DNA from 4 places in the Pseudoalteromonas sp. CO342X genome. Region 2 is predicted to be linked to each of the others. Evidence: predicted binding sites of a transcription regulator. Region 2 holds the regulator's gene; each other region holds the start of a gene.
The links. Region 2 encodes sigma-54, which starts transcription at its own class of promoters, with help from an activator protein. Its sites were predicted from a motif close to GTTGGCACGNNNNTNGNNT; they were not measured.

Region 1: a site for sigma-54 is predicted at 5,063-5,081, ahead of EXT47_RS02950 (DUF3192 domain-containing protein). Genes of this name have one in related genera too.
Region 3: a site for sigma-54 is predicted at 6,073-6,091, ahead of fliE (flagellar hook-basal body complex protein FliE). Genes of this name have one in related genera too.
Region 4: a site for sigma-54 is predicted at 3,872-3,890, ahead of flgJ (flagellar assembly peptidoglycan hydrolase FlgJ). Genes of this name have one in related genera too.

The regions. Positions count from the first base shown of each region.
Region 1 is NZ_SGPH01000010.1:206,745-214,739, reverse strand. Features, by position in the region: gene EXT47_RS02980 (tRNA-uridine aminocarboxypropyltransferase) at 1-255, opposite strand, end outside; gene EXT47_RS02975 (GNAT family N-acetyltransferase) at 393-935, shown strand; gene EXT47_RS02970 (1-acyl-sn-glycerol-3-phosphate acyltransferase) at 987-2,081, opposite strand; gene EXT47_RS02965 (SO_0444 family Cu/Zn efflux transporter) at 2,249-3,523, opposite strand; gene zntR (Zn(2+)-responsive transcriptional regulator) at 3,516-3,923, opposite strand; gene EXT47_RS02955 (D-2-hydroxyacid dehydrogenase) at 4,015-4,962, shown strand; gene EXT47_RS02950 (DUF3192 domain-containing protein) at 5,160-5,540, shown strand; gene EXT47_RS02945 (hypothetical protein) at 5,673-6,062, opposite strand; gene EXT47_RS02940 (diguanylate cyclase) at 6,203-7,105, opposite strand; gene EXT47_RS02935 (response regulator) at 7,115-7,995, opposite strand, start outside.
Region 2 is NZ_SGPH01000035.1:260,560-268,554, forward strand. Features, by position in the region: gene lptA (lipopolysaccharide transport periplasmic protein LptA) at 1-328, shown strand, start outside; gene lptB (LPS export ABC transporter ATP-binding protein) at 328-1,053, shown strand; gene EXT47_RS16600 (RNA polymerase factor sigma-54) at 1,100-2,599, shown strand; gene hpf (ribosome hibernation promoting factor) at 2,629-2,916, shown strand; gene ptsN (PTS IIA-like nitrogen regulatory protein PtsN) at 2,918-3,376, shown strand; gene rapZ (RNase adapter RapZ) at 3,369-4,235, shown strand; gene EXT47_RS16620 (HPr family phosphocarrier protein) at 4,236-4,505, shown strand; gene mgtE (magnesium transporter) at 5,028-6,386, shown strand; gene pmbA (metalloprotease PmbA) at 6,454-7,803, opposite strand; gene yjgA (ribosome biogenesis factor YjgA) at 7,940-7,995, shown strand, end outside.
Region 3 is NZ_SGPH01000020.1:180,374-188,368, forward strand. Features, by position in the region: gene EXT47_RS11005 (flagellar hook-length control protein FliK) at 1-118, opposite strand, end outside; gene fliJ (flagellar export protein FliJ) at 261-707, opposite strand; gene fliI (flagellar protein export ATPase FliI) at 707-2,038, opposite strand; gene fliH (flagellar assembly protein FliH) at 2,111-2,926, opposite strand; gene fliG (flagellar motor switch protein FliG) at 2,930-3,970, opposite strand; gene fliF (flagellar basal-body MS-ring/collar protein FliF) at 3,963-5,681, opposite strand; gene fliE (flagellar hook-basal body complex protein FliE) at 5,702-6,034, opposite strand; gene EXT47_RS11040 (sigma-54 dependent transcriptional regulator) at 6,293-7,672, opposite strand; gene EXT47_RS11045 (PAS domain-containing sensor histidine kinase) at 7,669-7,995, opposite strand, start outside.
Region 4 is NZ_SGPH01000020.1:215,866-223,860, reverse strand. Features, by position in the region: gene flgE (flagellar hook protein FlgE) at 1-310, shown strand, start outside; gene EXT47_RS11195 (flagellar basal body rod protein FlgF) at 434-1,198, shown strand; gene flgG (flagellar basal-body rod protein FlgG) at 1,215-2,003, shown strand; gene flgH (flagellar basal body L-ring protein FlgH) at 2,020-2,703, shown strand; gene EXT47_RS11180 (flagellar basal body P-ring protein FlgI) at 2,723-3,823, shown strand; gene flgJ (flagellar assembly peptidoglycan hydrolase FlgJ) at 3,932-4,906, shown strand; gene flgK (flagellar hook-associated protein FlgK) at 4,908-6,920, shown strand; gene flgL (flagellar hook-associated protein FlgL) at 6,923-7,995, shown strand, end outside.

The DNA.
Region 1 (7,995 bases), on a different contig from region 2:
CCAACGAAAGGCATGATTATCTGGGATCACATCGGCAATCAAGCGTCCGGTGTTAGAGGGCTTAAAGCTTTCATTATGATACATAAGCAAACACACAGCACAGTCTGCTTTGGCCACTTCGACTTTATCACAAATACATAGAGTCGTGGCTAATAAGCAGCATTCACAACGCGCAAGCTTTGATCCCCTTGCCTTATATTCGCGTTGAGCCGCAGCGATTTGACGCTGTCTAAGCGCTAGTACTGAATTATTCACTCTGTTCCCCCTCTAAAAATGCCGGCGTATTTTAGTAAAGCGCTCGGCTGGCGTCTACGCAAACTTATGCAACATATTTACTCATGACATAAGCTTTTGTACTCTAAAGTTTTATTGGGCTTCATTAGGAGTAAAAAATGCAAGTAAAGGATTCTGCAAGACTGAGTTATCGCCTACTCACCCCACAAGATGCACAGCTGCTCGCCGATCTTGATAGCGACCCTGAAGTAATGAAATACATCACAGGCGGTCAGACTAACTCACTTGAAGAAGTAAAAGCCGTATATATTCCACGTTTAACCGAGTATACGGACGAGATCAAAGGTTGGGGGCTTTGGGGCTGTTTCGAGCTGCAAAACAAGGCATTTATTGGTTGGATTTTGGTTCGCCCTGCTAACTTTTTTTCAGAACAAAGAAACGATCAGGATTTAGAACTCGGTTGGCGTTTTAAACAAGCTTCTTGGGGCAAAGGGTTTGCAACAGAGGCCGCACAACATCTTATTCCAGACCTAATAGCAGCAAATCCTACCTTGACGCACTTGAGCGCTATCGCTGAAGAAGAGAACCTTGGCTCCATCAATATTATGAAAAAACTTGGGATGAGTTATGTGAAAAAAGGGCTTCACAAAGATATTTTAGGAGATATGGAAGTCGTTTATTATCATAAAGTTCTTAATTAATCGAACAAAAGCGCAACCACTTAACACCACGGTTGCGCATGCTCACTACTATTAAATGCCTTTGCGACGCAGTGGTTCGGCATACATGCTCAACACCAATTGCTTCAGCTCTTCCGGTACAGACTCTAGTTTAGAGATAAAGTCCTCTTTATCTTCTGGACTCACTTGCGCATCATCGCCTGCTGCTAGATGATTGGTTGAATGCAGATAGTATAAATCTAAAATCTGTTTATCAATGACATTCGCCAGCTCATCTGGGTTTTCAACATCCGCAGTGATAGGGTCGCCAAATGCGATATGCACATGGCCTTTATCTGAACTAAAGCCCTCGACAATGCTAGCAATGTCTTCGCCTTGTGCTTTCACATATTGGCCAAACTGCTTTTTATGGTATAGCTCTTTAGCCTTAGCAACCGCACATGGCTCATATTGATAGGAGATAGCAACGGGCACAATTCTGAGCTGCTTTACATAATCTGAAAAATCTAGCTTCTGTTTGCGACCATTGAGCTGTAGCATTTTTAACAGTGCCGGATCGGTTTGATCCACCCCATCCTTCGCACGCCCCTCTTTTTGCGCAATCCAAATGGAGTTACCTTCACTTAATGAGTCAGAAATATAGGCTGAAAGCTGGGTTAATGCTTTTAGCATTTCTTTCGGCGCCTTTGCCGAACGTTTTACAATAAAACTCTTATTAAGACGCATAAGCTCAGTGATATAAGGTACTTGCAGTAAGTTATCACCAATAGCGATACGTACCGTACGCATATCTTGCTGATGCAAACCCCAGTTAACAAGTGCAGGGTCTAATACGATGTCACGGTGGTTTGAAATAAATAAATACGAGGTATTCGAGTCTAATGTTTCAAGGCCAGAATAAGTCACTTTAGACGTCGTTTTATTGATTAAAATTTGCAGATAGTACGCCACTTCATCTTGTACTTGTTCAATCGTACAAAAATCTCCCCACTTCTTTTTTAGTTTCATTCTTACGAGTGGGCGTGCAATTGCTGGCCAAGCATTCAACCAAGCTGGCAGGTTATATTTGGCGATCACATCAATAAATTGATCATCACCTAGTAGACGTGCCAGTGCTGGCACTACTTCATCATCATTATACGGTCTAATGTCAGCGTATTTATCCACTCTACTTCTCAAATTGTCGGATTAACGAATACTGGAACGCATTCTATCGTGTCAAATAAACAGACGCTAAGCATTTCATGTCTGACCACCAAGGCGATATACCAAGTTGGAACAATACATGCTTAAGCGTCATGCAATTGTAATACGGTAAAAAGTACCACAATAGTTTATCTTCTAACAACTTTACCTAATTTGAGTATAGCTAATCTTAGTAACAGTGCTGCTAATAATGCGCCCATCGATACTGTTAACCAATGTGGTAGCACTTCGTGCTCTTCACCTATCATTGGCGTTACCACAAAACCGTAAGTATTGACCAAGTAATCAGTTAAATAGCCAAAGATAAGTGCAACCCCAATGACGCCGCCCAAGTAGGCAAACACGGCACGACGCCCTAATTCTTTACCAACCACCCCAATTGTGGCGATGTTAGTTGCAGGGCCTGCGAGCATAAATACCAATACAGCACCGGGTGACACACCAGCCAGTAATAAACCCGCAGCGATTGGAGTTGAAGCGGTGGCACAAATATACATTGGGATACTAATAAGGATAACCACTAGCATGGCGATAATACCGTCGCCCCACTGAGATAAGAAAGACTCAGGCACAAAGGTTTGCACTAACGCTGCAAAGAATAAACCGATAAGAAGCCAAACTGCAGTGTCAGACAGTAATTGATTACAGCTGAACTTAACAGCTTCTACAATTTTACCAAAAACCCCTTGGTTTTCAGGTACAGGGGCAGGCTCACAACAACTTGTCGTGGCTGATGCGGAATCGCAACAACTGGTTACGGCAGGCTTCGTAGTATCACAACAAGACATATTCGCCCCTGCCATTGATAATTGCGGGCCTGCAGGCGCACAGCAGCTTGAGCTTACTTTTACGGTTTCCACTTTAGTACTGGCGCAACAGCTATCATGGCTGTGATGCTTTTCAGCAGGCTTTGGCTCTGGGTGATGATTAGCGTCACAACAACCGCTAGTCGCGTTTGTATCCCCTGAGATATTAAGGTGCTTTAGCGGCACAGGCTTATCATCTTTCTCACTGCCAACGAGCAACCCTGCCGCAATTGCGCTAACCACAGCTGCAATTGGCCTAATTATCGCCATAAAAGGACCAAGTAGCACATAAGAAACCGAGATAGAATCCACTCCAGTTTCAGGCGTTGAGACTAAAAATGCGGTTGTCGCACTTTTCGAGCCCCCCGCTCTTCTCAGTCCCACCGCAGCAGGAATAACGCCGCAAGAGCAAAGCGGCATAGGCGCCCCAATCAGCGCTGCCTTTATCGTCGTCCAAAACCCTTCTTTCCCTAAATGCTTTTGCAACAAATCTTTTGGAATAAATACATTAAGTAACCCGGCCAATATGAGGCCAAGCAGTAACCACGGGGCAGATACTAAAAATAGCTGCCAAAAATTTACTATCAGTTCATTCATCGATAGCCTCCAAGGCCGTTAAAATCGAGCAGCTCACTGCCGCTTCCTTACCGCCGCAGCATTGCTCTGCTAGCGTCGATAACGATTGTTCAAATTTTTGTAACTCAGCGATCCGCGCTCTCACTAAATCCCGTTTAGTGATAGTCAGCGTTTTCACTTCTTCACAACTGTGCTGATGCTTTTCAAACTTTATCTTCAGCAAGTCTTGCACTTCTTTGAGGCTGAACCCCACTTCCTTCGCGCGAAGAATAAAGCGCATTTGCTTTTCACTTTGCTCATCAAACAACCGATACCCGCCCTCGCTCCTTGTGCAAGGGTGTAGGAGATCGTTTGCTTCATAATACCTTAACGTGTCAGTTGATACGTTAAGCCGCTTTGCCAGCTCACCAATCTTTACCACTTTACACTCCCAAGTCCTGAAGATTATCCTAGTCGACATCACAAGTATAAACCTTAGAGTTAACTCCAAAGTCAAGAAAAGGATAAAAATAATGCAAATCGTGGTATTAGACGCTAAAACCCTTGCAGGAACCGATCTTTCTCCCATTGCCAAACTAGGCACATTAACGTCTTACGACACCACGCTCAGTGATGACATCATCACACGCTGTAAAGATGCAGCAGTCATCATCACCAATAAAGTACAGTTAACTGAACAAGCAATCGCGGCGTTACCACAATTACGCCTGATTTGTGTTGCGGCCACAGGCGTCAACAACATCGATTTGGCAGCCGCAAAAGCCCATCAAATTGCGGTGGCTAATGTGGCTGGTTATTCGACCCCTTCTGTAGTGCAGCACACCTTTACTATGCTTGGTAACTTAATGACAAATATTCATCGTTATCAGCAAGACTGCTATGCAGGGCTTTGGCAACAAAGTGACATGTTTTGTCGTTTGGATTACAGCATCAACGAAATTGCAGGCAAAAACTTTGTGATCGTAGGCCATGGAACGTTAGGAGAAGCCGTTGCAAAAGTCGCACAAGCATTTGGAGCTCAGGTAATTGTTGCCGAACGTAGGGGCGTAACTGAGGTTAGAGCAGGACGAATGGCTTTTGAAGAAGCACTGCAGATTGCGGATATTGTATCGATTCACTGCCCGCTTACCGCTGAAACAGAAAACCTGATTTCAAGTGCTGAATTCGCTCTACTTCCAAATCATGCCTATATTATCAACACCGCAAGAGGCGGAATAGTCAATGAGCAGGCGCTGGTGGATGCACTAACTAACAAACAAATAGCTGGTGCTGCTGTGGATGTCCTCACTCAAGAGCCGGCACAAGCAAGCAACCCTCTCGTTCAATACCAAGGGGAAAACTTGCTTTTGACACCGCATACGGCATGGGCAAGTAAAGAGGCCATCGAACGTTTAGTCGGCGAAATTGCCATTAATATTGAAAGTTTTGTGGCTGGGACAACGAGAAACCGAGTGGTCTAGATTATTGTTTTAGTGAGTGATATCGCTAAATGTTAGTGAAAACCATCAACTATAAACTGATTAAAAACCAACAACAAACTGATATTTATAAACTTTATTAATTGGCAAAGAGTTTGCAACTCTTGTGATAATTCAAGCAAAAACAAATGGCTGTTTGCATTATTTGCTCAGCAACAAAATTAAAAAGGAAAACAACAATGAAAAAATTAATGTTAGTGGCTGCGCTTAGCTCTACTCTATTATCAGGCTGTATCGTTGCTGTATCCGACGGTGAAGTAGAGCACGGTTGGGCTTCTGAATACAACTCGTCTAACTGGGAACATAAACAGCGTAAAAATCGTGAAAAGATTGCCAACCTTGAAATGGGCGCGTCTTACTCATCAGTAAAAGACATGTTTACAACCCCTGATTTTAGCGAGTTGGTGTCAAAAGACGGCGATAACTATCAAGTACTGTACTATGCAACCAACAGTAAACACTCAGACGGCAAAGTAACAAAAGATGAGTGCACGCCATTGGTATTCAAAAACAACCAACTGGTTGGCTTTGGCGACAACGCATTAAAGCAAATTCAGTAAGACTTTATCTCACCAAGGATGGTGAATAATCTGAGTAAACTGACGCACAGTTGTGTGTGTCCAACTCCTTATTTTCTTGTCATCTTAATAAGTTAAAAACAAAACAGAGCCAAACTTTAATAACCCAGCCTATTAAGCTGAACTGTCCTCTGATACCAGCTCATACCTATACTTCCATTCGAAATAGGCAAGCATGATGACAAACATAGCTTCACAAACAATAAAAGCAATACCAATTAGACTTGCAACGTTAAAATACTGAACAACCACTCCAGCGCAGACTAGCGCCCAAAAAAGATTGCCGAACACTAAAAGCTGCAAATGTTTTATGTTCTTCGCTTTTTGAATGGCAAGGCTAAAAGAGTACGCGCCATACAACAGATTTGATAATGCGATAAAGATAATGGTTTGTTCAGGTATATGATAGATCGCACCAATCATTGAGTGGAAAAGCAATACGATTAATCCCACGGATATAGCCGCAATACAATCCACCCAAATTATTTTACGCCGTATATCCATAGAATAAACCTAACACCACACCAAAAGGCACAACATACTCAGTTAAAGATCTATAAAGCATGAGCATAGCCAAGCTTTATGCGGTGCACTTATGGTCTGAATGCGAATATGCTTTCGCTCCTGCATATGGCTTTAGATATTTATAGTGCTTTAATAAATACCGTACTTTGCTGCTTTTGGGCAACTGCAAGGGCACTATCTGCCATTTTTATCAGCTCACTAAGCTCACTACTGCAGTGATTTTCAATATGAACTGCACCAATGCTAACGCTCACATGCGCACATATCGGTGAAGCAATATGGGGGATTTTTAACGCATTAACCGAGTCGTGCAGCGCTTCTGCTATCTCATTAATTACGTCGATATTATGCTGAGTTAGTACCAACGCAAAACGAGTACCATCAAAGCGGCCAATAAATAAAGAACGTCGGGTTGCGCCTTCTTCTAGCGCTTTGGCGACTTTAAATAAACAATCATCACCGTGCATGTAGCCATAATGCTCATTAAACGTTTTAAAATAGTCCACCTCAACCAGCATAACGGTAAAAGCACTGCCATCAGCTTTTGCGCTTTCTAATGCTGATTTCATCGCTTCATCTAGATATCTACGATTGGGCAACTCCGTTAAACCATCGATAGAGGCTAGCTTTTCTAGCAGATCATTTTTCTTTTTTATTGCTAAATGGTTTTTGATTCTGGCTTTTACAATCAAAGGGTTAAAGGGTTTAGTAATATAATCCACTGCCCCTAACTCCAAACCTCGTGCTTCATCTTTAAAGCTCACACTACCGGAGATCACGACAACGGGAATACCGTAAGTGCTCGCATCCTTTTTTAGGCACTCTAAAACAGAAAATCCAGCGCCGTCAGCCATTAACACATCTAAAATAATAAGGTCTGGTTTACTTGCTTTTAGTTCATCAATACATAACTTAGTGTCTGTGCTATGGGATAACCGATGGCCGTCACCTAATGTATTGCTTAGGACCATCTTATTTATTGGGTCATCATCAATAATAAAAATGTGCTCAGCTTGCTGCATCTTATGACGCTACCTTTTTAGCTCGATAAAGCACACCACCTGTGAAAGTGCATTTGTTAACACATCCAAGTCAGTGCGATTTGTTATTGTTGTGATCGTTTTGCTTTGCGTTTCAAGGTCTTTTGCAACTTTCGCTAGTCGCTTAAAGCCCAGACCTGCAGCAGCGCCCTTAATTCCGTGTGCTAACTCGAATAATGCTGAACCTTGCTCTATTTCAGCAACCTGTTCTAGGTAATCATGGCAAAGTTTAGCAAATTTATCTAACATTGTTTGCAAAAACGTTTCATTTTGCATCATTTGTGATAAAGCAAACTCATAATCAAAAAAGGCTTCTTCTGTTTTATCCGACTGGAAAATATTACTTGCCAATGCCTTGCACGCCTGTGTGCTATTAATTGGTTTTACCAAATAATCATTCATGCCAACGGCTGTGGCTTTCGCCCGCTCTTCTTTGCTTGCATTTGCGGTCAAGGCGATAACGGGAAGCTCAGTTTCAGACCACACGGCTCTGATCTGCTTGGTCGCTTGATAGCCATCAATATTTGGCATATGGATATCCATCAGGATGATATCGGGTTGCAGTGAGCGGCAAACTTCCTCAATATGTTCGGCGCTTTGGAGCCCTACGGTAGAAATACCATTCTGCTTCAACATATTTTCAGTAATATCTAAATTTAAGTTGTTATCGTCGACCACCAAGCAAAGTGCACCGGCAACCTGCATACACACGTTGTCGACGGTTTGCGTCATATGGGCAAATTCAGCAAGCCAAGTATAAGCTGATTGGTAAAACACACTTTGATTAAGCGCAATATGGTTACTTTGCTCAGGAAACTCCCCTTCACAATGCAGTAGTAATGCGGTATTTCCAGGTAGCGTATAAGCGGGGT
Region 2 (7,995 bases):
GCTTGGTACTAACAAGCAACTGCTTGTTGCTACTGGCAGCCCAGCTATTTTCAGTGAACGTCAACCTGATGGTAATTTGCTAGAAGCCAAAGCAAACGAAATTCGTTACGACGTTGCGAAAGGCACCTTAGTCATTTCTGGCGATGCGGAAATCAATCAAACTGGGCAAAAAATCAATGCGCAAGTCATCACCTATGACATTGAAAAGCAATTGATCAGTGCTGAGCGCTCAGACCAAGAAGATTCTCGGGTAAGAACCATCCTTGTTCCTGTTGATGACAAAAAAGACGCAAAAGATAAAAAAGCGCAGGAAGAAGGTAACAATTAATGAGCGAGCTCAAAGCAACTGGTCTAGCAAAGAGTTATAAAGGTCGTCAGGTCGTCAAAAATGTTGGTTTAAGTGTTCAGGCTGGCAGCATTGTAGGCTTATTAGGACCAAATGGAGCGGGTAAAACCACTACGTTCTACATGATTGTAGGGTTAGTACCAAGCGACAAAGGTTTTATTCAGATTGATGATGAAGATATCACTTTGCTACCAATGCACAGCCGCGCGCGACTTGGTATTGGCTATCTACCACAAGAGTCTTCAATCTTTAGAAAACTCACGGTCTATCAAAATTTGATGGCGATTTTAGAAACTCGAAAAGACTTATCTAAAGTTGAGAGAGAAGCTGAACTAAACGAGTTACTGGACGAATTTAATATTCAACACATTCGTGACTCACAGGGCATGGCATTGTCGGGAGGCGAAAGAAGACGCGTAGAGATTGCTCGCGCTTTAGCCGCTAATCCTAAGTTTATCCTGTTAGATGAACCTTTTGCTGGTGTTGATCCTATTTCGGTGTTAGATATAAAGACAATCATAGAGCACCTAAAAAACCGCGGTATCGGTGTGCTAATCACCGATCATAACGTTAGAGAAACACTGGACGTATGTGAAAAAGCCTACATCGTTTCACATGGTGAGTTAATCGCTGCAGGCACGCCAGAACATGTTTTGGCAGATCAAACCGTAAGAGATGTCTACCTAGGCGAACAATTCAAGCTATAGTTAAGACGTAGTATTAATAACTGTTAAAAAGGATTGTTAGAGATACATGAGGCAATCATTACAGCTGCGCATGGGGCAGCAACTTACAATGACTCCACAACTGCAACAAGCCATTCGCTTGCTGCAGCTTAGTACATTGGATCTGCAACAAGAAATACAAGAAGCATTAGACAGCAATCCATTGTTGGAAGTGGAAGAAGGTGATAATACTGACGGCGAAAACGCTGACCAACACAGCCAAGAAAAGAGCAGTGCTGACGACAATCAAGATTCAAGCGATGAAGCGCAGGTTAGTGACTATGAAATAGACTCAGATACCGCCATGAGCAAAGACACTGTCAGTGATGACCTTGCCATGGATGTCACTTGGGACGAATATATGAGTGCAGCACCCGCTGCAAGCTCAGGCCCACTTCCCGATGACGATAATGTTTATCAAGGGGAAACCTCTGAATCTCTCCACGACTATCTCATGTGGCAACTTGAGCTGACACCATTTAGTCCAACAGATAGAGCGATTGCGATTGCGATTATTGAAGCGGTCGACCTGTCAGGCATTTTAACACTGTCTTGCGAAGACATTTTAGAAAGCATTAATGATGAGAGTAGCGAAGAGCCTATTGAGCTGGATGAAGTCGAAGCCGTGCTCAAACGTATTCAGCTTTTCGATCCTGTCGGTATCGCAGCGCGCAGTTTACAAGAATGCTTGTGTATTCAGCTAAATCAATTCGCCCCAGATACACCATGGATTGCCGAAACGAAAATGATCCTGACAGAGCATATCGACTTGCTTGCCAGCCGTGACTATCGAACTTTGGCAAAGAAAACGCGCCTTAAAGAAGCCGATCTCAAAGAGGTCATGACGTTAATTCATAGCCTTAACCCAAAACCAGCGGCAAGCATTATTCATGAAGAGCCTGAATATGTGATCCCTGACGTATCAGTGAAAAAAGTAAAAGGTCGCTGGGTCGTAGAGCTAAATCCTGATGCTATGCCTAAAATAAGAGTAAACGACCATTACGCTGCGATGTCTAGAACGGCAAAATCCAGTACGGATAGTCAGTTTATTCGCTCACATTTACAAGAAGCAAAGTGGTTTATTAAAAGCTTAGAAAGCCGAAATGATACTTTATTAAAAGTTACCAATTGCATTGTGCAACAACAACAGGCATTCTTTGAACATGGCCCCGAAGCAATGCGCCCTATGGTGCTAAATGATGTTGCTGAAATGGTTGAGATGCATGAGTCCACAATTTCCCGTGTGACAACACAAAAATACATGCATACACCTCGGGGAATATTTGAGCTGAAGTATTTCTTCTCTAGCCATGTAAGTACAGAAAATGGAGGTGAGTGCTCCTCTACAGCAATTAGAGCACTTATCAAAAAGCTGATAGCTGCAGAAAATACCGCGAAGCCATTGAGTGACAGCAAAATTGCAGATATCTTAGCTGAGCAAGGAATTAAGGTAGCGAGACGCACGATTGCAAAATATCGTGAATCCCTAGCCATTCCACCGTCAAATCAGCGTAAAAGCTTGATATAAGACGTAAAACCCAAGAAGGAAAAATGCTTATGCAACTAAATCTAACTGGTCGCCATGTAGAAATTACTGACTCATTAAGAGACTATGTCACCAACAAGTTTGCGAAGCTAGAAAGGCACTTTGATCATATCAATAACGTGCATGTGATCCTTGATGTCGAGAAGCTAGTACAAAAAGCAGAAGCAACATTACACGTAAACGGCGGCGAGCTATTTGCATCAACAGAGCATCAAGATATGTATGCCGCAATTGATGGCCTTATCGACAAGCTAGATCGTCAAGTTATTAAACACAAAGAGAAGCTCACTCGACACTAAGATGAAATTAAGTGAATTAGTGAACAAGGACTGCAGTAAAGCTGCGGTCCTTTTTAATAGCAAAAAACGTATTTTAGAATACATCAGCGAACTGGCTCATAGCCAAATTCCAAATACCAGTCAGCATGCTATCTTGGACGCCTTAATGGCGCGAGAGAAATTAGGCAGCACAGGGATCGGTAAAGGCATTGCCATTCCCCATGGTCGACTTGAAGGTTTGGATAAAATCCTTGCAATGGTGCTTGTCAGCGAGCAAGGGATCCAGTTTGAAGCCATAGATAAGCAGCCTGTCGATATTTTTGTCGCGTTCATCGTACCCGAAGGTGATAATCAACAGCACCTGAAGACCTTAGCGGCGATTGCTGATACACTCAAAGACAAGTCTTTTTGCAAAATGCTTAGGCAAGCAAAAAGTGACGATGAGTTATATGCAGTGATCCAAGGTGAACTTGATGAGTGATGAAGAAAAAGGACTCGAGCTTATCATTATCAGTGGCCGCTCAGGCTCTGGTAAATCTGTAGCGCTTCGAGTATTGGAAGACTTAGGCTACTATTGTGTAGATAACATTCCGGTCAATTTGCTGCCGTCTTTAGTCCGCAGCGTTTCGGACAATTATAATAAAATAGCAGTCAGTATTGATGTCAGAAACTTACCTAAAGAACAGGACGAGTTTAATGACATTCTTGAATACTTACCAGGCTTTGCCAAACCTACCCTGTTTTATTTAGACAGTGACGATCAAACCCTGATAAAACGCTTCTCAGAAACACGCCGTTTGCACCCTCTTTCACTGCATAATCTTCCACTAGATGTTGCAATAAAGAAAGAACGGGAATTGTTAGACGTATTGATCACTCGCGCCGATTTTCTCATTGATACTACAGGCCTGAGCGTTCATCAACTTGCAGAAGATATCCGCGAAAAAATCTTAGGTAAAAAAGACAAACAACTCATTATTACCTTTGAATCTTTCGGCTTTAAACACGGTATCCCAAAACAAGCGGATTACGTTTTTGATGCGCGCTTTTTGCCCAACCCACATTGGGAGCCTGAGCTTAAGCCGCTAACTGGCCTAGATCAGCCAGTCAAAGACTATTTGTCGAGTCACAGCATCGTGCAAAAGTTTACTTGGCAGATCCAAACCTTTGTACAAACTTGGTTACCACACTTAGAGCGTAACAATCGCAGTTATCTAACGATTGCAATAGGATGTACAGGTGGGCAACATCGCTCGGTATATTTAGCGCAAACCATTGGTGAGCGTTTTGCTAAAACCCATCCCAACGTCAAAATTCGCCACCGTGAGCAAGAGGGTTAAATGCTAGAAGATACGTTTTTAATCCAGAACAAGCTTGGTCTGCACGCTAGAGCAGCGACGGTTCTTGCACAATTAGCAACCCAATTTGATGCCGAAGTGACCTTATATCAAGGAGACAAAAGTGCAGCTGCTGACAGCGTACTAGCGCTGTTGTTACTTGAAAGCAGCCAAGGGAAAGAAGTCCGAGTGGTTTGTGAAGGTCCTGATGCTCAGTATGCACTAGACGCCATTGGCGGACTAATAGAAAATAAATTTAATGAATCCGAGTAACTTGGGCTACTAGCACCAAAATAGCACTAAGGTCTGATTCATTTAGTCCGTGCTAATCTCCCCCTCCGTAACCAGACTGGTCTAATACCAATTAGTCTTAATACTTACTCAATTTGAAGGAGCAAACCTGACGCTAACTGTGTTAAAAATTTCTCATTTAGAACAACTAAATAGCAAAATTTTCGCCGTGTTATCAACAAGGTTTTCTCGCTTAAAAATAGATCACTTAATTAAGCGAATTGGTATAATAAGTCTCTCATAATTAAGCGTAAACCTTGGTAGTTCCCAATAAACTGAGTTACACTGTAATACCAATTTAGGTTTCTCTCGTGCAGTAAAGCGAGTTGCCGAGAAAATCCTACTTTATCGTTGCGTACACCTTTAACGTGTATTAACGATAACAACCCACCAGCAGAAACAACACGAATAAAATTCAAATTAAGAAATTGATTTCTGCGATAAAATAAATGAATAGGGTTAACTTAATCACGTTAGCCACCATTATTATCAAAAAGGATGCCTATGCCTGAAGTATTTGAACAAGACTACACACTGGAACAACTCCAAAAGGTAACTAAAGCCTTAAACAGTGGTCAGTTTGTTCAAGTTAGGCGTATGCTCGCAGAAACAGCTCCTTGTGATACAGCACTGCTTTTAGAATCATCCCCTCATAAAGTTCGCTCTATGCTGTGGCAGCTCGTTGACCCAGATATCCAAGGGGATGTCTTAGAGGAACTGTCAGAGGACGTAAGACTTGGGATCATCGCCCAGATGGAGCCGGAGCTAATTGCTGCCGCTACAGAAGACATGGACGACGATGACCTTGGTGATGTTCTGAGAAGCCTGCCTGATACCGTCTACCAAGACGTTATCGGTGCGATGGATAGCCAAGATAGAGAACGTGCGACACAAGCATTGTCCTACAAGGAACACTCGGCCGGTGCGCTAATGAGCACTGACACGGTCACTATTCGACCCGATGTTACCTTAGAAGTTGTATTTAGATATCTACGTCTTAAAGGCGAATTGCCAGACGGTACGGACGAGTTGTATGTAGTTGATAAAGACAACTGCTTTTTAGGCACGCTGCCTGTCAATACCTTATTAACTAAGTCTCCTGACAGTATGGTTCGAGACTTGATGGATGAAGATAAGGAAACGATCCCTATCTCCATGGATGAGTCTGAAGTGGCGCAGCTTTTTGAGCGTCACAACTGGATCTCGGCTCCTGTAGTTGACGATAACGCCCATTTGCTTGGTCGTGTCACCATTGATGACGTTGTTGACGTCATCCGTGAAGATGCTGAGCACAGCTTGTTAAGTATGGCAGGTCTTGAAGATGAAGAAGACACCTTTGCGCCAGTTCTAAAAAGTAGCCAGCGCCGCTCTATTTGGCTTGGAATTAACCTGCTAACCGCCTTAATGGCAGCGTTTGTTGCAAGCTTCTTCGAAGGTACTCTGGATATTTTACCTATTCTCGCGGTGTTAAATGGCATAGTACCAAGTATGGGCGGCGTTGCCGGTAGCCAAACGCTAACCCTAGTGATTCGTGGTATTGCCCTTGGCCATATTAACCAGACTAACCAAAAGTTTTTAATGGGTAAAGAGCTGGCGATCGGCGCCTTAAACGGCGTGCTGTGGTCAGTATTGATCGCTGGGGTTATTGCTGTATGGCAATGGGACTTCACACTCGGTGCAGTTATTGCCTTCGCAATGTTTATGAACTTAGTCGCAGCAGGTATCGCGGGTGCCAGTATTCCAATTATGCTAAAGAGAATGAATATCGACCCAGCACTAGCTGGTAGTGTGGTACTAACAACGGTTACCGATATTGTCGGGATCTTTGCATTCCTTGGCACCGCAACTTGGTTATTAGTGTAACAGTAAGAGTGTCGAAATGGCGGGAAATGCTGGTCAAAACCAGCATTTCTTGAGCTGATGAAGGGAGTTATTCGCCCGCTATTTGCATATTATTGAGTAGTATAGAGCCGGTTTGTACTGCGCCTCGGCATTCAATATCACCACCAACGCCTTCAATCCCCATAAACATATCTTTTAAATTACCAGCGATAGTAATTTCACTTACAGGATATTGAAGCTCACCATTTTCAACCCAAAAACCAGCAGCTCCCCTTGAGTAATCACCAGTTACCGTATTAACACCTTGTCCCATTAGTTCAGTGACTAACAAGCCAGTGCCCATCGACGCAAGTAGGCTGGTTAAATCGTCGTGTGTTGGTTTTACTAACCAGTTATGGATCCCACCTGCGTGACCTGTCGCTTGCATATTCATTCTGCGTGCGGCATAGCTTGCCAATAAGTAAGTATTAAGCACGCCATCTGTGATAATTTCACGGTCGATGGTTTTTACACCTTCGCTATCGAAAGGACTCGAAGCAAGCCCTCTTAGTAAATGTGGCTTCTCTTCAATATTTACGCAGCGATTAAAAATTTGTGTGTCTAAAGAATCCAACAAGAAGCTAGACTTACGATATAGCGCGCCGCCGCCAATACCTGACACTAAGTGCCCAAATAAGCTGTTCGCGATATCCGCTCGAAAAATAACTGGTACTTTACGCGTCGATAATTTGCGACTGCCTAATTTTGCTAGCGTAGATTGCGCAGCTTCTAAACCAACTTCTTCAGGGGATTTTAGCTCTGTGTGTACGCGAGATAAGGCATATGCAGAGTCCCGCTGCATTTGCTCACTTTCTTTACCGATCACCATGGTGCTCAGGCTGTGTCTGGTACGTGGGAACCCTGCTATTAAGCCATGGCTATTGCCATATACACGGATCCCTTGGTGACTCGATAAGCTCGCGCCATCAGAATTGACGATTCGAGGGTCGAATTCTAACGCGGCTTTTTCCGCAGCAATACATTGCTCAATGGCTTCATCGGGAGAAACTTGCCAAGGATGGAAAAGATCTAAATCTGCTGGTGACATCTCTAGCAAGGCTTTATCCGCCACACCATTACAGGGGTCATCCGAGGTAAATCGAGCAATATCTACGGCTTTTTCAACCACTGAGCGCAAGGCTTCAGGACTCAGATCCGCTGTTGATGCTGAGCCTTTATGATTACCCACATACACGCTGATACCAAGACCACCATCTTGATTAAACTCAATGGTTTCAACCTCTCCCATTCGTGTACTTACAGACAGACCAGAGGTGCTAGACATCGCTGCTTCTGCCGAGGTTGCACCTAGTTTTTTAGCATGCGCTAACACATCGGCAACTGCATTTTTCACATCATCAATTTGATTATATATAGGGTGTTGTTGAGGTTGAGTCATAGATACCTTATCCGCTCGCTCGTCTAACTAAAACATATTAGTTAATATGCTATCACAGCTACTAACTATTGTAGTGATCAATTGTGGTATACTCTAATGTTAGAGACCTTAATATTTACTAGTATAGACAAGAACAATGGCTAAACACGAGCAAACGACCGAAGAAGAGATTATTTACGTTTCAAAAAGCGA
Region 3 (7,995 bases), on a different contig from region 2:
TTAAAGCACTAAACCCAGAGCCGCCCTCAGAACCCTCAGCATCCATATCTTGGGATTTTTCTTTAATATCAACCTCGTTACTGCCTCGTTGCAGCATGGATGCAAGCATTAGATTCATCTTAAAGCTACCTCATAAAGTGGCAATGTCCTGCCGTTGTAATACACCGTTAAAAACCAACACTATGAATATTAGTGACTTTTACGAGTGAACTACCTAAATAATAAAACGCTAATTATTACGAAGCATATTTCGAGCCAACTTACCAAGCACGCTCTCTTCGTACAAACTGATTCGTTGCAAACTCATCCAGCATCTTTTGCTCTGCTTTGGCAAGACGAGTTTGCTTCGCGAGGGCTTGCTTCTCGATAAGCTTTTCAATTGCCTTCGTTTTAGCCTGTTGCGCTAGCCATAGCTTGCGACGTTGTTCAACCACCTGCTTCGCGGTGTTGACCGTTTTTGCTTGCTGATCAATTGCCTGCTCAATCTTATTAATAAAGTTATGATATTGATTGAATCCGCCACTAGACAGACCAACTTGTGCTTTACTATGAAGCTGCATGCTGTATTCCAGACGAAAATCGTTTAGTCCCGATAACCGTTGTTGGTTTGTTGCTAAGTGCTGCTGGGCTTGAACAAAGTTCGCTCGAAGGCTATCTTCTTTGTCTTTTGCTAGCTTAAGCAATAAAGTCAGTTTGTTATTTGCCATTATGCTTGTCCTAGTAGCTTAGCGAGGCCTTGTAAACACTCGTCATAATTGATCACGTCTTTCATGCCTTGCTGAAGGAAGTTATTCACCGCAGGCATCATATTTATCGCCTGATCTAACATCTGATCACTGCCACGTTGATAAGCACCTAAGGTGATCATGTCTTTATTTTGCTGGTACATTGAATAGACTTGTTTGAGCACTCTGGCTTGCTGCATATGTGCCTCTGATACTACTTGAGGCATGACTCGACTAATGGACTTTTCAATATCTATCGCTGGATAATGACCACTATCGGCAAGCTCTCGTGATAACACAATATGACCATCCAAAATAGCTCGGGCAGCATCGGCAATGGGGTCTTGCATATCATCACCTTCACTCAATACCGTAAAGAATGCGGTAATTGAGCCTTGTCCTTCACCACCATTACCTGCGCGCTCAACCAATGCTGGGAGCTTTGCAAACACGGAAGGCGGATATCCTTTTGTGGCTGGCGGCTCACCAACCGCAAGCGCTATCTCACGCTGTGCCATGGCATAACGCGTCACCGAATCCAGTAATAACAGTACGTTTAATCCTTGATCGCGAAAATACTCCGCAATAGTCACTGCACTCTCACAGCCTTTTAAGCGCATCAGCGGTGAGGCATCGGCGGGAGCGGCAACCACTACGGAGCGGCGTCTACCCTCGACGCCCAAAATCTCATCAATAAATTCTTTCACCTCACGACCGCGTTCACCGACCAAGCCAACGACGATAACATCCGCCTCACTGCCTCGTGTCATCATGCCAAGCAGTACCGATTTACCCACACCACTCCCTGCAAACAGACCCATACGTTGGCCTTGACCCACTGTCACGATCGAATTTATCGCGCGTACACCTACATCCATTGGTGAGTCGATTGGACGCCTTGCTAGTGGGTTAATGGGCGCTGCGGCAAATTTCAGATGTTTCTCAGCGTCAATGGCACCAAGGCCATCTAGTGGCCTACCAAGTCCGTCAACCACGCGGCCAAGTAGACCCATTCCGACAGGTAATCCAGCATCCTTAACTTTTGGGATCACTCGCGCTCCAGGAAGGACGCCTGTAATATGATCGTTTGGCATAAGGTAAAGCGTTTCTTGATTGAAACCGATGACTTCTGCATCAATAAAACCGCCCAGTGTCTCGATTTTACATTGGCTGCCGACGGGAGCACTTAGCCCCCTAGCTTCAAGGGTGAGGCCAACCACACGGGTGAGGCTGCCTGCAACCGCAACCCCATATGGTTTAATAAATTTCTGATACTTACTGATGCGCTCGCTCATAGCAGCAGATGTCGACATGTTCGCAATTACCTTAGGAAGGCATCGTTATCCTGATTTGATTGCTTCGCTTATCTAGATAACAGTGCAGTATTATTGGTTTATACCGCTATCTTGCAAAAATGATTCCAACACTTCGCTAATACGGTTCTTAAGCGTCATATCAATGGATGACTGTGGCGTTTTCACCTCGCAGCCACCTCTGTCCAACGTCGGCTCTGGAAGTAACTGCCAATGCTGTGATTGTATATGTTCTTCGCCGTACATGGCTTGCACTAAGGCCAAATCTTCTGGATGCAGATGGATGCGTACTGTTTGATCTTTGACAGGCAACGCGTCCATTGCTTTTTTCAACGCGTTTAAAATGAGGTCAGGCGTGGTCTTAAGCTCTTTAAAAATAACCTGCTCCGCCAATAAATTGACAAGTACAACCAGCTGCTTTTCACACTCATCATCAACCTTTTTCAGTGGCGTTTGCATGCCATCTAGTATAGTGGATAGCGCCTTCATCCTCTCTTCAATAAGCGGTTGTGCTTCCTCAAGTCCCTTTTCTTTACCTATTTCTACGCCTTCTTTATAACCGGCTTCTTTACCTTCAGAAACCCCTTTGTCAAAGCCTTCAATATAGCCCTGCTCATGGCCTTGCTTTATTCCTTCGTCGTAGGCGTCCTGGCGGATCTGCTCTAATTCTTCAATGGTCAAAGTAGGAAATTCAGGCTCTTGTGGCTCAGGTTCGGGGTGTGCCTGCTTTTTCGTATACAACTCTTCAAGTGGTGTACCGAATGCGGTCGAACGACCGCGGAATTTTTCGGGCTTATCCGTAACATCTGGAATAGGCCAGTTTTCTAATAACTCATCCAGCGCTTCGGTGCTGACTGGGCGGCCTTTATACAACTTTTTATCGACCATGGTTTATAGGAACTCCTCGCCACCACCGCCACCAAGCATAATTTCGCCTGAGTCAGCCAAACGTCTAGCCGTTGCCAAAATTTCTTTTTGTGCAGCTTCCACTTCACTGATCCGCACTGGAGGCATAGCCTCAAGGTCATCTTGCATCATCTCAGCAGCACGCTTAGACATATTCTTCATAATCTTTTCTTTTAAAGATTCGTCCGCGCCTTTAATTGCTTTCATCAGTACGTCTTGCTGTACTTCACGCAGTATGGCTTGGATCCCTCGGTCTTCGACATCCATCAAGTTTTCAAACACAAACATGAGGTCTTGAATTTGTTGCGACATTTCTTCGTCATGTTCTCGGATTGAATCCATCAACTGACCTTCAATATTAGTATCCAAGTAGTTCATGATATCTGCAGCGGCTTTTAAGCCACCCATTTTCGCTGCTTGTGCACCAGCTTGACCAGCGAACTGCTTCTCCATGATCTCGTTGAGTTCTTGTAGTGCCGCAGGTTGTACTTCTTCTAAGTTTGCAATACGCATAGTTAAATCTAAGCGTACTTTCTCAGGAAACTGAGACAAGATTTCGGCGGATTGCTCAGGCTCGAGATAAGACAATACAATCGTTTGGATCTGCGGGTGTTCGTTGCGGATAATATTGGCAACTTGCTTCGAGTCCATCCACTTCAACGAATCCAACCCTTTTGCACCGGAGCCCATAACGATTTGGTCAATAAGACTTGCCGCTTTGTCTTCACCAAGTGCTGCGGTTAGCGCCTTCTTAATGAAATCTTCCGATTGGAAACCAATTGTACTAAAACTTTGAATTTGTTCGATAAACAAATTGTGCACAGCTGCTATTTTAGCCTGAGATAGGTCATCCATGGAGGCCATTGCCATACCGACCTTTTGCACTTGTTTTGGCTCTAAGTGTTTCAAAATCTGAGCCGCATCTTCTTCAGTCAAACTAAGCAGTAAGATGGCAGCCTTGTCGACGCCATCTAGCTTGTCAACGTCAAAGGCTGCGGGCAATTGTTTTTGTTCTTGATCAGTCATCTTCTGTCAACCACGCTTTCACAACTTGTGATGAGAGTTCTGGTTCGTTAGCAACTAAGGCACGTACTGCTTTGAGTAGGTCTTCGTCGCCATGTAAGTCTGGCAATTGTAATCTACCGTCAGAAGAGAAGCCAACCGCAGACTCATCGAATTCGTTATTTAGCATATCGAGTGTACTGTCACCTAAATCAACACCACTGGTCAACGCATCTTCATCAAAATCTTCAAGCGTATCATCTGGGTAAATTAGACGCTTAAGCATAGGTCTTACTACCGCTAAGATTAGCACAATGATCACTAAGGTACCTGCTGCAAGACGAATTGTCTTTTGGAACCAATCTTGCTCCCAAAGTGGTATCTCCTGCATTTCAGTGAGATCTTCACGTACGAATGGCACAGTAACTACCTCTAACGCATCACCTCGCTGCATATCAAAGCCCACACCACCTTGTAGCAAACGACGGATGTTATTTAACTCTTCTTGCGTACGCGGCGCCATTGCCATGTTACCTTCAGCATCAGGTTTTGCGAGGTAGTCAACGGCCACACTCACACTGATCCGGCGAATAACCCCTGTTTGCTGACGTTTATGGCTAATAGTGGTATCTAACTCATAGTTACGGGTTGCTTCTTTTTGATTACTGCTTGGTGTTGCACTTTGACCATTGCCGCCTTGACCCGCAATCTCTGGGATATTTGAGTTTATGGGAGGTTGATTAGTCAGCGCCCCCGGAATACCTACAGCTAAACCACCAATATTATTTTCTTCATACGTCGTTTCGCTACGAACCGCTGGTAGATCAGGGTTATAACGTTTTTGCGTTTCTTCAACTGCGCTGAAGTCCATCGTTAAGTCAACCTGCGCGGTAAAGTTACCAAGACCTACAGTTGGGATCAGGATGCTATCAATTTTTTCTAGATATTCTTGTTCACGCTTACGTTCGATTTCATACTCTTTTCTCGAGCGTGCAGCTAAAGAGTCTTGAGAACCAGAGTTGAGTAGACGACCGTTTTGATCGGTGACGGTCACGCGTGAAGGCTCTAGGCCTTGTACCGCTGATGCCACGATGTCTACGATTGAATCAACTTCTTCGCCGCCAAGCGTTTTGCCACGTTTAAGGGTAATAACTACGGTTGCAGAGGGCTTTTTCTCGCGACGTGCAAAGACGTTTTCTTTTGGAATTGCAAGTAACACTTTTGCACGGTTTACATCTTGTAACTCTTCAATTGTTCTCGCAAGTTGTTGCTCACGGCTATGTTTTAAGCGCTCTCTTTCAAGACGTTGGCTAACACCAAAACCCATATCTTGCATCAGAATATCAGTTCCAGAACTCGGAGACTGAGTAAAACCGTCACGCGCCATACGTAGTTTTATGTCTTGATAGTCCGACTCAGCAACTAAAATGGTATTACCATCTAATTGGTATTCAATTTTCTGTTGGTCTAAAAAGTCTAACGTTTCAACGAGTTCTTCTGTTGGGTATTTACCAAGTGGGCGCATATCTGGTTGGCGCGCCCAAATGATAATAAAGATTGCGATTGCTAAACAAATAGCAAGGGCAATAACCAGAGTAACCTGGCGCAACATATCAACACCGCTTAGCGCACTGAAGTAGCCTGATTTTTGCTCTTGTTGCTCATCCGAACCGCTGTCATTATTCAGCGCTGCATCGGAAAGCGTAAGATCTGTTGATTGATTAGTAGCCACGATTACTCTCCACAGTCACTCAATTAAACTGGCATGCTCATGATTTCTTTATAGGCCTCAACAAGTTTATTACGAACTTGCACTGTTGCCTCAAAAGCGACCGACGATTTTTGTTTCGCTATCATGGCTTCTGCAAGAGAAACGCTTCTGTCACCCATTTCAACAGCGGTGACTTTTTGTTTCGCTTCTTGTTGTAAGCCATGAACCGTATTAAGTGCGTCTGAGAGTAAATCGCCAAACTGAGCCGATGAAGATGCCGCCGTCTTAACCGGCTGCACTGATGGCTGTGTGTTTCTCGTCGCTTCTGCAGCCATTGCCTGCATTTCTTGAAATAGCGCTGATGATTGTACTTTCATGATGCTTTACTCAAAATAACTCTTAGTTACCTGTAATAAAGCAGAAAACGTGCCAACTTAAAACCCTTTATTTTCAACACCTTATAGAATTTTAATCATGTCGAAAAATTGGCAGTACATAGAAGTGAAAACTAGGCGCCTAAGATCTGCTGATCTTTATAGGCACCTGATTAAATTTGAATTAACAGATAAAGCTTAGCCTGAGGTTTGGATAAGCAACGAACTAACTCATTGTTTTTTAAGCTCAGCTAACTTAGGTTAAGCGGGTAGCGCAATCCCTAAATCTCGCATTTTTGCCAGCTTGTAGCGAAGTGTGCGAGGACTCATACCTAATACCTCCGCCACCTCTTTGCGTTTACCGTTAAACTTTGCCAGCGTATCTAAAATAATTTGGTGTTCTTTATCCTGTAACTCATCTTTATAGCTAATGATCTCATCCTCACCTTGAGAGCGCTCCATTAAAGCTGATGCTTCATGATTTACAAGTGGTGCAGACTCAATCAAAGCCATAGGTGAGAAATTTTCGATAAAAATATCATCTTCTTGAATTTCATTACCTTGGAACAAAATCAGGGCACGTTGAATAACGTTATCTAGCTCTCTTACGTTTCCAGGCCAACTGTGCGAACTGAGCTTGTGCTTTGCACCGCTGCTTAATATAGGTGTTGGCTTGCCTGCTTTTTGCGTATGTCTTACCAACAAATGCTCGGCTAACACCGCGATATCACCCGCTCTATCCTTCAGTGGCAACCACTCTAGCGGGAAAACATTGAGGCGATAATATAAATCTTCTCTAAACACCCCATCCTCCACCGCTTCTTTTAAATCGCGGTTACTGGTTGCCAACACTCTGACGTCCAGTGAAATGGTTTTTCTACTGCCTAAACGCTCTACTTCCCGCTCTTGTAACACGCGAAGTAATTTTGCTTGTAATCCCAAATCCATCTCTGTGATCTCATCAAGCAAAATCGTTCCCTTTTGTGCTTGTTCAAACTTACCTGGACACGCCTGAATGGCACCTGTAAATGCCCCCTTTTCGTAACCAAACAGGGTCGCTTCGAGCATATTTTCTGGGATTGCAGCGCAGTTAATTGCGATAAAAGGCTCGTCTGCTCTGTCGGATTTATCGTGAATATAGCGAGCCAACACTTCTTTACCTGAACCACTCGGTCCAAGTACCATAACGCTGGCATCTGACTTAGCTACTTTTGCAGCCAGTTCAAGTAGTTTAATACTCTTTGGATCGGCAACAATGGGGCCGTCTGTCTCTTTTTCCTTCTCAGGTAGATAACGTCCAACCATATTGAGCAATACTTCAGGCGCAAATGGCTTAGCCATATAGTCGATGGCACCCAATCTCATCGCTTCAACCGCATCATCAATGGTCGCGTATGCTGTCATCATCAATACCGGTAATTCGGGATAGTTGAGTTTAATGGTCTTTAACAAGTCAAGCCCACTCATGGCACCCATTTGCACATCACTCACCACCAAAGAAAAGGCTTCCTGCTTTAGCAATAAAACGGCTTGCTCCGCACAACTTGCTTCTACGCACTCGATATTTGAAAGCTGCAATGTATCGATGAGTGCTTCTCTTAAACCAGCATCATCTTCAACAACTAAAACTCTGTTACTCATAGTTCCTCCGCCTCAATTAGTGGTAGTACCAAGCTAAAACGCGCACCCTTACCTTCAACATTGTCTGCCTGCGCAAACCCTTTGTGCGCGTTAGCGACCGAATTAACCACCGCAAGTCCTAGCCCAGTCCCCTGCGACTTAGTTGTAAAAAATGGTTCAAACAACTTGTCTACTAAGGTTTCATCAATGCCAGGTCCATTATCAACAACTGAGATACGTACATACTCGCCACACGGCTCGCGCTCTGCATTAAGTTCAATGTGTGCCGCACTGCCAATTATTTGAATACTGTTGTGGATCAGGTTTTGGATCGCACTTGCAAG
Region 4 (7,995 bases), on a different contig from region 2:
AGCTTCATACACTAACGGTGACTCGACTTTCCTAGGGCAAGTCGCGCTCGTACGCTTCCCGAATTCTCAAGGCCTCCAAGCGATTGGTAATACTGAGTGGAAGAAAAGTCTATCTTCCGGTGAGCCCCTAGCAGGCGAGCCAAACACAGGTACGCTTGGTGGTATTAGTTCATCGGCGTTAGAGCAATCGAACGTCAACCTCACAAACGAGTTAGTTGACCTTATCAGTGCCCAGCGTAACTTTCAAGCGAACTCTCGAGCGCTTGAGGTTAACTCAACATTACAACAAAATATATTACAGATCCGATAATATATTATGCCCTCCAAAGGCTGCTACAAAGGCAGCCTTTTTTATGCCCGTCAAAAACATCTCATCACTTTGGCACTGTGTTTGCATTAACTAGATTAAGTTTGAATTTTATAGGTCATCGTCATGGATAAAATGGTGTATATCGCAATGTCAGGCGCTAAGCAGAGCTTACGCGGTGTGGCACTTAAAGCGAATAACCTTGCTAATGCCAACACGACTGGCTTCAAAGCAGATTTTGCTCAAGCGCGTTCAATGCAGGCATTCGGAGAAGGATTACCCTCTCGGGTTTTTGCTATGCAAGAACGTCCAGGTACTAATATGACCGGTGGTGCAATCGTTGAAACTGGCCGTGAGCTTGATATTGCTGTAGATGATAAGTCGTGGATCAGTGTAGTTGATGCATCGGGCGAAGAAGCTTACACCAAAGTCGGCACGCTAAACATTCGTAATGACGGTGCGTTAGTTACAGCTCACGGGCGTCAACTTATTGGCGAAGGTGGACCTATTGTCTTACCTATCCCCGTTGATAAAGTGGTGTTTAGTGACGATGGCTCTATTCAAGTGCGTCCACAAGGTGCCCCCGCTAACTTTCTTGAGGTGGTTGATAGGCTGAAAATTATTGAAGCAGATAATAGTAAGCTACAAAAAGGCAATGACGGCCTGTTTAGACCAAGAGAAGATAAGTTAGAAGATGGGATCTGTGGTTTTTGTGAAATATCTCCAACTGCAAAGGTAATGAGTGGCTTCTTAGAGATGTCCAACGTCAATCCCGTTCATGAGATGGTGGATATGATCAACCATCAAAGACAATTTGAAATGCAAATTAAGCTGATGAAAACAGCTGAAGAAATAGATGAGCGACACACTTCGCTCCTACGCATAGTTTAAGAGTGAGGTAGAGATTATGAATCCAGCATTGTGGATAAGTAAAACAGGCTTAGATGCTCAGCAAACTGATATTTCAGTTATTTCGAACAACTTGGCGAACGCCAGTACCGTCGGCTACAAAAAGAGTCGGGCGATATTCGAAGACTTGCTGTATCAAAACATCAATCAACCAGGTGGCCGCAGCTCTCAGGATACAGAACTACCATCAGGCTTAATGCTTGGTGCAGGTGCCAAAGTGGTCGCTAACCAAAAGAATTTTTCTCAAGGTAATATGTTAAGTACCGAAAACTCTTTGGATTGGATGATCCAAGGTCCGGGCTTTTTTGAGATTCAGATGCCAGATGGCACAACTGCGTATTCAAGAAACGGTCAGTTCACGACGGATGAAGAGGGACGGATAGTTACTTCTGGTGCGGGTTTTCCTGTGTTACCAGAGATGAATGTGCCCGACGATGCACAGTCAATCACTATTTCTCAAGATGGCGAAGTATCAGTGCGCGTTGCAGGGCAAGCTGAAAACGTTGTCATTGGGCAATTGACGATCAGTGACTTTATTAATCCATCAGGTCTTGAACCAATTGGTCAAAACCTGTACACAGAAACTGCGGTAAGTGGTGCACCTGTACAAGGTAACCCAAGCGTTGAAGGGTTAGGTAAAGTAGTTCAAGGCGCACTTGAGACGTCAAACGTTAATGTGACCGAAGAGCTTGTAAATCTAATCGAGACACAACGCGTGTATGAGATGAACTCAAAAGTGATTTCAACGGTAGATCAGATGCTGAGCTACATTAATCAACAGTTGTAATTGGGTAGGGGGTATTATGCGTGCATTATATTTAGCCATCGTAACGGTCGCTGCATTATCTGGATGTAGTACAACACAAAATAAAAATGTGGTGCGTGACGATCCGTATTATGCACCTATCTATCCCGAGGATAATCAAGCCCAAATGGTGGCAACAGGGTCATTGTTTAATACGCAGTTTTCCAATGATCTTTATGCTGACAAAAAAGCGTTAAGAGTCGGTGATATTATTACCATTGTACTCAGAGAAACGACCCAGGCGACCAAAGCTGCGAATTCTCAACTTGATAAATCTAGTGACGCTAGTCTTGATCCGATTATTGGCCTTGGTGGCAATGCCATCAATATTGGTAAGGAAGCGATACAATTTGGAGCAAGTTCAAGCTCTTCATTCTCTGGTGATTCTCAAGCCAATCAGTCAAATAGCCTATTTGGTAATATATCGGTCAATGTCACCCGAGTACTTCCAAACGGCAATTTAGTGATCCGTGGTGAAAAGTGGTTAACGCTCAATACTGGCGAAGAGTTTATTCGCTTAGAAGGGTTAGTAAGGCCTCAGGATGTGACCGCAGATAACACCGTTGAATCCAATCGAGTGGCAAACGCTAGAATTCAATATTCAGGTAAAGGCGACCAACAAGAAGTGCAAAGTGCAGGTTGGTTAACGAGTTTCTTTATGAGCGCGCTGATGCCGTTTTAAGGTGCTGAAAATGAACAATATGCTTAAGAATATTTTGCTTATCGGTGCGGCCATTACGTTGGTTGGTTTTTCTTCTTTGGCATCTGCTGAGCGAGTTAAAGATGTCAGTATGGTTGAAGGTGTTCGTTCAAACCAACTGGTTGGTTACGGCCTAGTTGTGGGCTTACCTGGTACCGGTGAGCAAACCAGATTTACCGAGCAAAGCTTTAAAGCGATGTTGAATAGCTTTGGGATCACGATGCCAGCAAGCTTAAAGCCAAAAATTAAAAATGTCGCGGCTGTTGCGGTTCATGCTGACTTACCACCTTTTGTTAAACCCGGTCAAACCATTGACGTTACTGTGTCATCTATTGGTAGTGCTGGTAGTTTACGAGGCGGCACGTTACTTCAGACCTTTCTTAAAGGGGTTGATGGTAACGTATATGCAATTGCGCAAGGTAGCTTGATTGTCGGTGGTTTGGGCGCTGATGGCGCCGACGGGAGTCGAGTTGTGATCAATACCCCGACAGTAGGTCGGGTGGCAAACGGCGCGACAGTGGAGCGAGCAGTACCAAGTCCGTTTACTCAGGGTGATTACATTACCTTTAACTTGAATAGGCCGGATTTTACTACCGCAAAGCGCTTGGCCGACACTATCAATGGTCTTGTTGGACCAAACAGTGCTAAACCTATGGATGCAGCTTCAGTTCGAGTAATTGCACCAAGAGATCCGTCTCAGCGCGTTGCGTATCTATCTACGCTTGAGAATCTTGAATTCAAACCAGCGGATACCGCTGCGAAGATCATCGTTAACTCGCGCACAGGTACTATCGTTATCGGCAAAAATGTCAAGTTGCAGCCTGCGGCAATTACTCATGGCGGTCTTACCGTAACGATTGCTGAGCAACAAAATGTGTCTCAACCTAATGCGCTGGCAAATGGCGAAACAACAGTGACGCAGCAAAGTATTATCGACGTAAATCAGGACGACTCTCGAGCGTTTGTGTTTGACCCAGGCGTGAGCCTTGATGATTTGGTTAGGGCAATTAACCAAGTTGGCGCAGCGCCTGGTGATTTAATGGCGATCCTTGAAGCGCTAAAAGAAGCGGGCGCAATAAATGGTCAATTAGTCGTCATTTGATGTTCTATTATTAATCAACTAGTTAGCCTCACAATTGTGGGGCTTTTTTTTGGCTCGGATTTTGCATTTCTATTTGTATAGTTATTAACGTCAAACAGTGCTGAGTGTATGAACACCGACCAATTGAAAAATCAAAGCTTTTTTGACCTAGGAAACCTTGATTCGATCCGTAAAGAGGCGCTGAAAGGTGCTGGCGATCAAGGTGCCTCAGATCAGGCATTGAAAAAGGCGGCACAACAGTTTGAGTCTATCTTTACGCAAATGTTGTTACAAAGCATGCGTAAAGCGAATGAGGCGCTAGAGGATAAAGACAGTCCATTTAACTCTAGTGGTGTCAAATTTTTTGAAGAAATGCATGATCAGCAACTTTCGATGCATTTATCTGAGCAGGGCAGCTTAGGACTTGCAGATCTGATTGTGCAGCAGTTGTCTCCTAATTCTGAAAAGTATAAGCCTGCCTCAGTAATGAGAGCTGACGGCGATATTTCCTTTAAAAGACAGGCGACAGCGAGTGAGAGTGTACGTAAACCTGAACCGCAGGCTGTCAATGTTAAGGCAGATACCTCAAGCGATGAACAAACAGGCTTTGGTTCTCCTGAGGAATTCGTCGACAAAATTTGGGAATACGCTCAAACAGCTGCGAAAAAGTTAGGCTTGAACCCTGCGGTAATGGTTGCACAAGCTGCACTGGAAACCGGTTGGGGTAAGCACATCATCAGCAAAAAAGATGGTAGTAGCAGTTTTAATCTATTCAATATCAAAGCGGATAGCCGCTGGAGTGGTGAAAGTGCCAGAAAATCGACACTTGAATTTGAGCAAGGGTTACCGGTGCAAAAGCAAGCCGATTTCCGTGCTTATAAGTCGCTAGAACAAAGCTTTGATGATTATGTCAGTTTCCTAAAAGGTAATCCGAGATACGAGCAAGCCTTAAACAAGGCTGGTGATAGTCATGCTTATTTAAGTGAGCTTCAAAATGCAGGCTACGCGACCGATCCGAATTATGCCAACAAAATTAAGTCAGTTTTAAAGCGTATTGATGTATCCGATTTCTTATCCGGTGCGCTAACAAAGGGAGTCAGATGAGATGTCATTTGATCTATTAAATATTGGTGCAGCAGGGGTTAGGGCTAACTCTGAGTTACTACAAACCACCAGTAAAAACATCGCTAACCTAAATACCAAAGGGTATATCCGTGAACGGACTGAACACGGAACAATGATAGGTGGCATGGTTGGCCGCGGTGAAACCGTGCGTTTGCTCAACCAATTTGCGCAGCAGCAATTAAATCGTGATATTTCTAATCAGTCTTACTATGAGCAGTTTGTCACTGAGGCAAGCCGCGTTGATACGTTGTTTGCACAAGACTCAAACAGTCTGAGCAAGAGCATCAACTCTATGTTTAACAATTTACAAAGCGCGATTAACTTACCTTCATCGACAACTAACCGCTCTTTATTTATGACGGGCGCTCAAGGCCTTGTTGATCAAATGGATAGACTGTCAGGTATTGTTGTTGATCAAAACAGTATTGTGAACGAGCAATTGGATATTTTCTCAGAAGAAGCCAACAATCTTGTGCAAAAAATCAGCGAATTAAATAAACAAGTAGCGAGTAAATCAGCACTCAATCTGAACAATGTCGATCACAGTGTACTTAACGAGCGAGATCAAGCTATCAAGGAGCTCGCTGAACTTGTAGATATAGAAACACTCGATGGTGAAAATGGCGAGAAGCTCGTATTTTTAGGCACTGGGGATGCACTTGTGATGCAAGGTGGAGCCTTCAATTTATTCGCGATGAAAGGCAATCCAGATCCTAATCATAAAGAACTAATCCTAGACATTAAAGATAAAAATGTTGTGCAGCTCGAGTTAGATAGCGGCAGCTTGAAAGGCAAAATCGGTGGGTTACTGGCGTTTAGAGATGAAGTGTTGATCCCGGCACAAAACCAACTAGGTCAAATTGGCCTCGCATTGGCAGATGCTTTTAATCAGCAAAATAGATTGGGAATGGACTTAGATGGCAACATAGGTGGAGATATATTTAAAATACCTACCGTGGGTGGCTTTGCTTACAGCGAAAATACAGGCACCGCAGCGCTTACGGCAACCCTTGAGCCAGGGCGCGGCAATGAGTTGCCAGCTACCGATTTCCAAGTTACTTATACCAGTGCAACAACCGTTGAAATAACAGCTGTAGATGCCAAAGGCAATCCTATCGGTACTCCGACGACTGGTAATATTGCAGGTGGAGTCATCACGGGAACGGGCGATTATTTTGGCTTACAAATGAACGTAACGGGTAGTGGTGCAACAGGTGATAGATTTCTTGTGAAATTAAATCAACAGGCTGCAACTGGCTTGGAGCTTGCAACTCAAAGACCAGAAGCACTCGCATTAGCGTCGCCAATTCGTACTGAAAAATCAGCAGACAATAATGGTACGGCGACCATTTCAGCCGGAGTCGTCACTGATACCGATCCCACGACCAGTGCGTTTACTGCGGGAACGCCGCCAACGTTGAATGATGGTCCTTATACTTTGACTAAAACAGCCAATGCTAACGAATATACGTTAACCAGTAATTCAGGTACAACGCATACCTTTACGGCTCCTGCGGATGGCAAAGATATTCTTTCTGGAGTGGGAGCTGCGCCTGCACCTTTTGATAATCTTGGCTTCACTTTCGATATTGAGGGTACGCCGAATACCGGTGATAGTTTTGAGATTAGTTTTAACACTGGTGGCTTTGATGACAACCGTAATGGTGCAGCGCTCGATGGTCTGAAATCATCGGATTTAGTTAGACAAAATGTAGAGTCTACAGGTAGTACAGAAAGCCATAAAACCTTTAATGAAGCATATGCCGATATTGTCACTGGTGTAGGGGTTATTACCAATCAAGCGAAAACCAATGGCGCGGCATTTGAAGCGTTAGCCAATCAGTCAAGCGCATGGTTTGAGTCTCTTTCGGGCGTGAACCTAGATGAAGAGGCGGCTAACTTGTTACGTTTCCAACAGTCTTACTCGGCTTCGGCGCAAGTCATTTCGGCAGCAAGAACTGTGTTCGATACCTTATTAAGTGCAGCGAGGTAATTATGCGTTTATCTCAAAATCAAATTTTTAATTCTAATCTCAATTCTATTTTGCGTAATCAGCAAGACGTGAATAAAGCAACACAGCAGTTGAACACGCAAAAGCGGGTGTTGAGTGCTTCTGATGATGCTTCAGCGACTGCTAGAGCCATGCTTTTTGACGACCGGATCCAAGCAAACGATCAGTTTACTAAGAATTTGACTATGTTGTCTTCGAGATTAGACACTCAAGAGTCAGTACTAGAAAATATTAAAACGGCCATTGATAGTGCTTATACCAAGTCGATACAAGCAGGTAATGGTGGGTTATCCGATGTTGACCGCCAAGCAATCGCTGACGAGCTAGAGTCAATCCAAGATACTATTTTGGATTTGATGAACTCAAAAAGTGAAGATGGTAAGTTTATATTTTCCGGCTACCAAGACAATACGCAAACTTATAGTTTCGATTCAGCCACTGGAAAGTACGTATATAACGGTGACCAAGGACAGCATAAAATAAAAGTCTCTGAAGGGGTCGAGATACGTTCCAGTGATAACGGTTTTGATGTATTTGAAAGTGCAGAGAAGCGACTGAATATTACTTCAAATACAGGTGTGGTTTCTGGTGGTATCACCTCTGCATCGGTTTATGTAGATGAGCAAGCTGTGTTTGATAAGTTTCATAAAGCGAATTACAACGCGGATCCAAGTGCGCCTGCAGGTGCAAACACCTTTGACTTAGTGGTGACAGCGGGTACGCCAAATACTTACCAGCTTGAGCAGGGGGGAACGGTTATTTCAACCGGTACTGCAGAAGGCGGAACTATTAAAGTCGCTGGCATGGAGTTTGACTTCGCTGGTGCTGCGCCAGGCCAAATAAGCTTTGATTTGGAAAAACCTCAGAAGGAAAACATTCTAAATACATTAGAATCTATGATTACGTCATTGAGAGACACCAGCATTACGGGTGATGATTACAAACAGGTACTGGCTGACGGCATTACTGGCCTAGATAATGCCAAGATTAAAATATCGCAAGGACAAGCGGGGCTTGGTGGCAGGTTAAATGCTGCAAAGCTTGTATCTGATGCAAA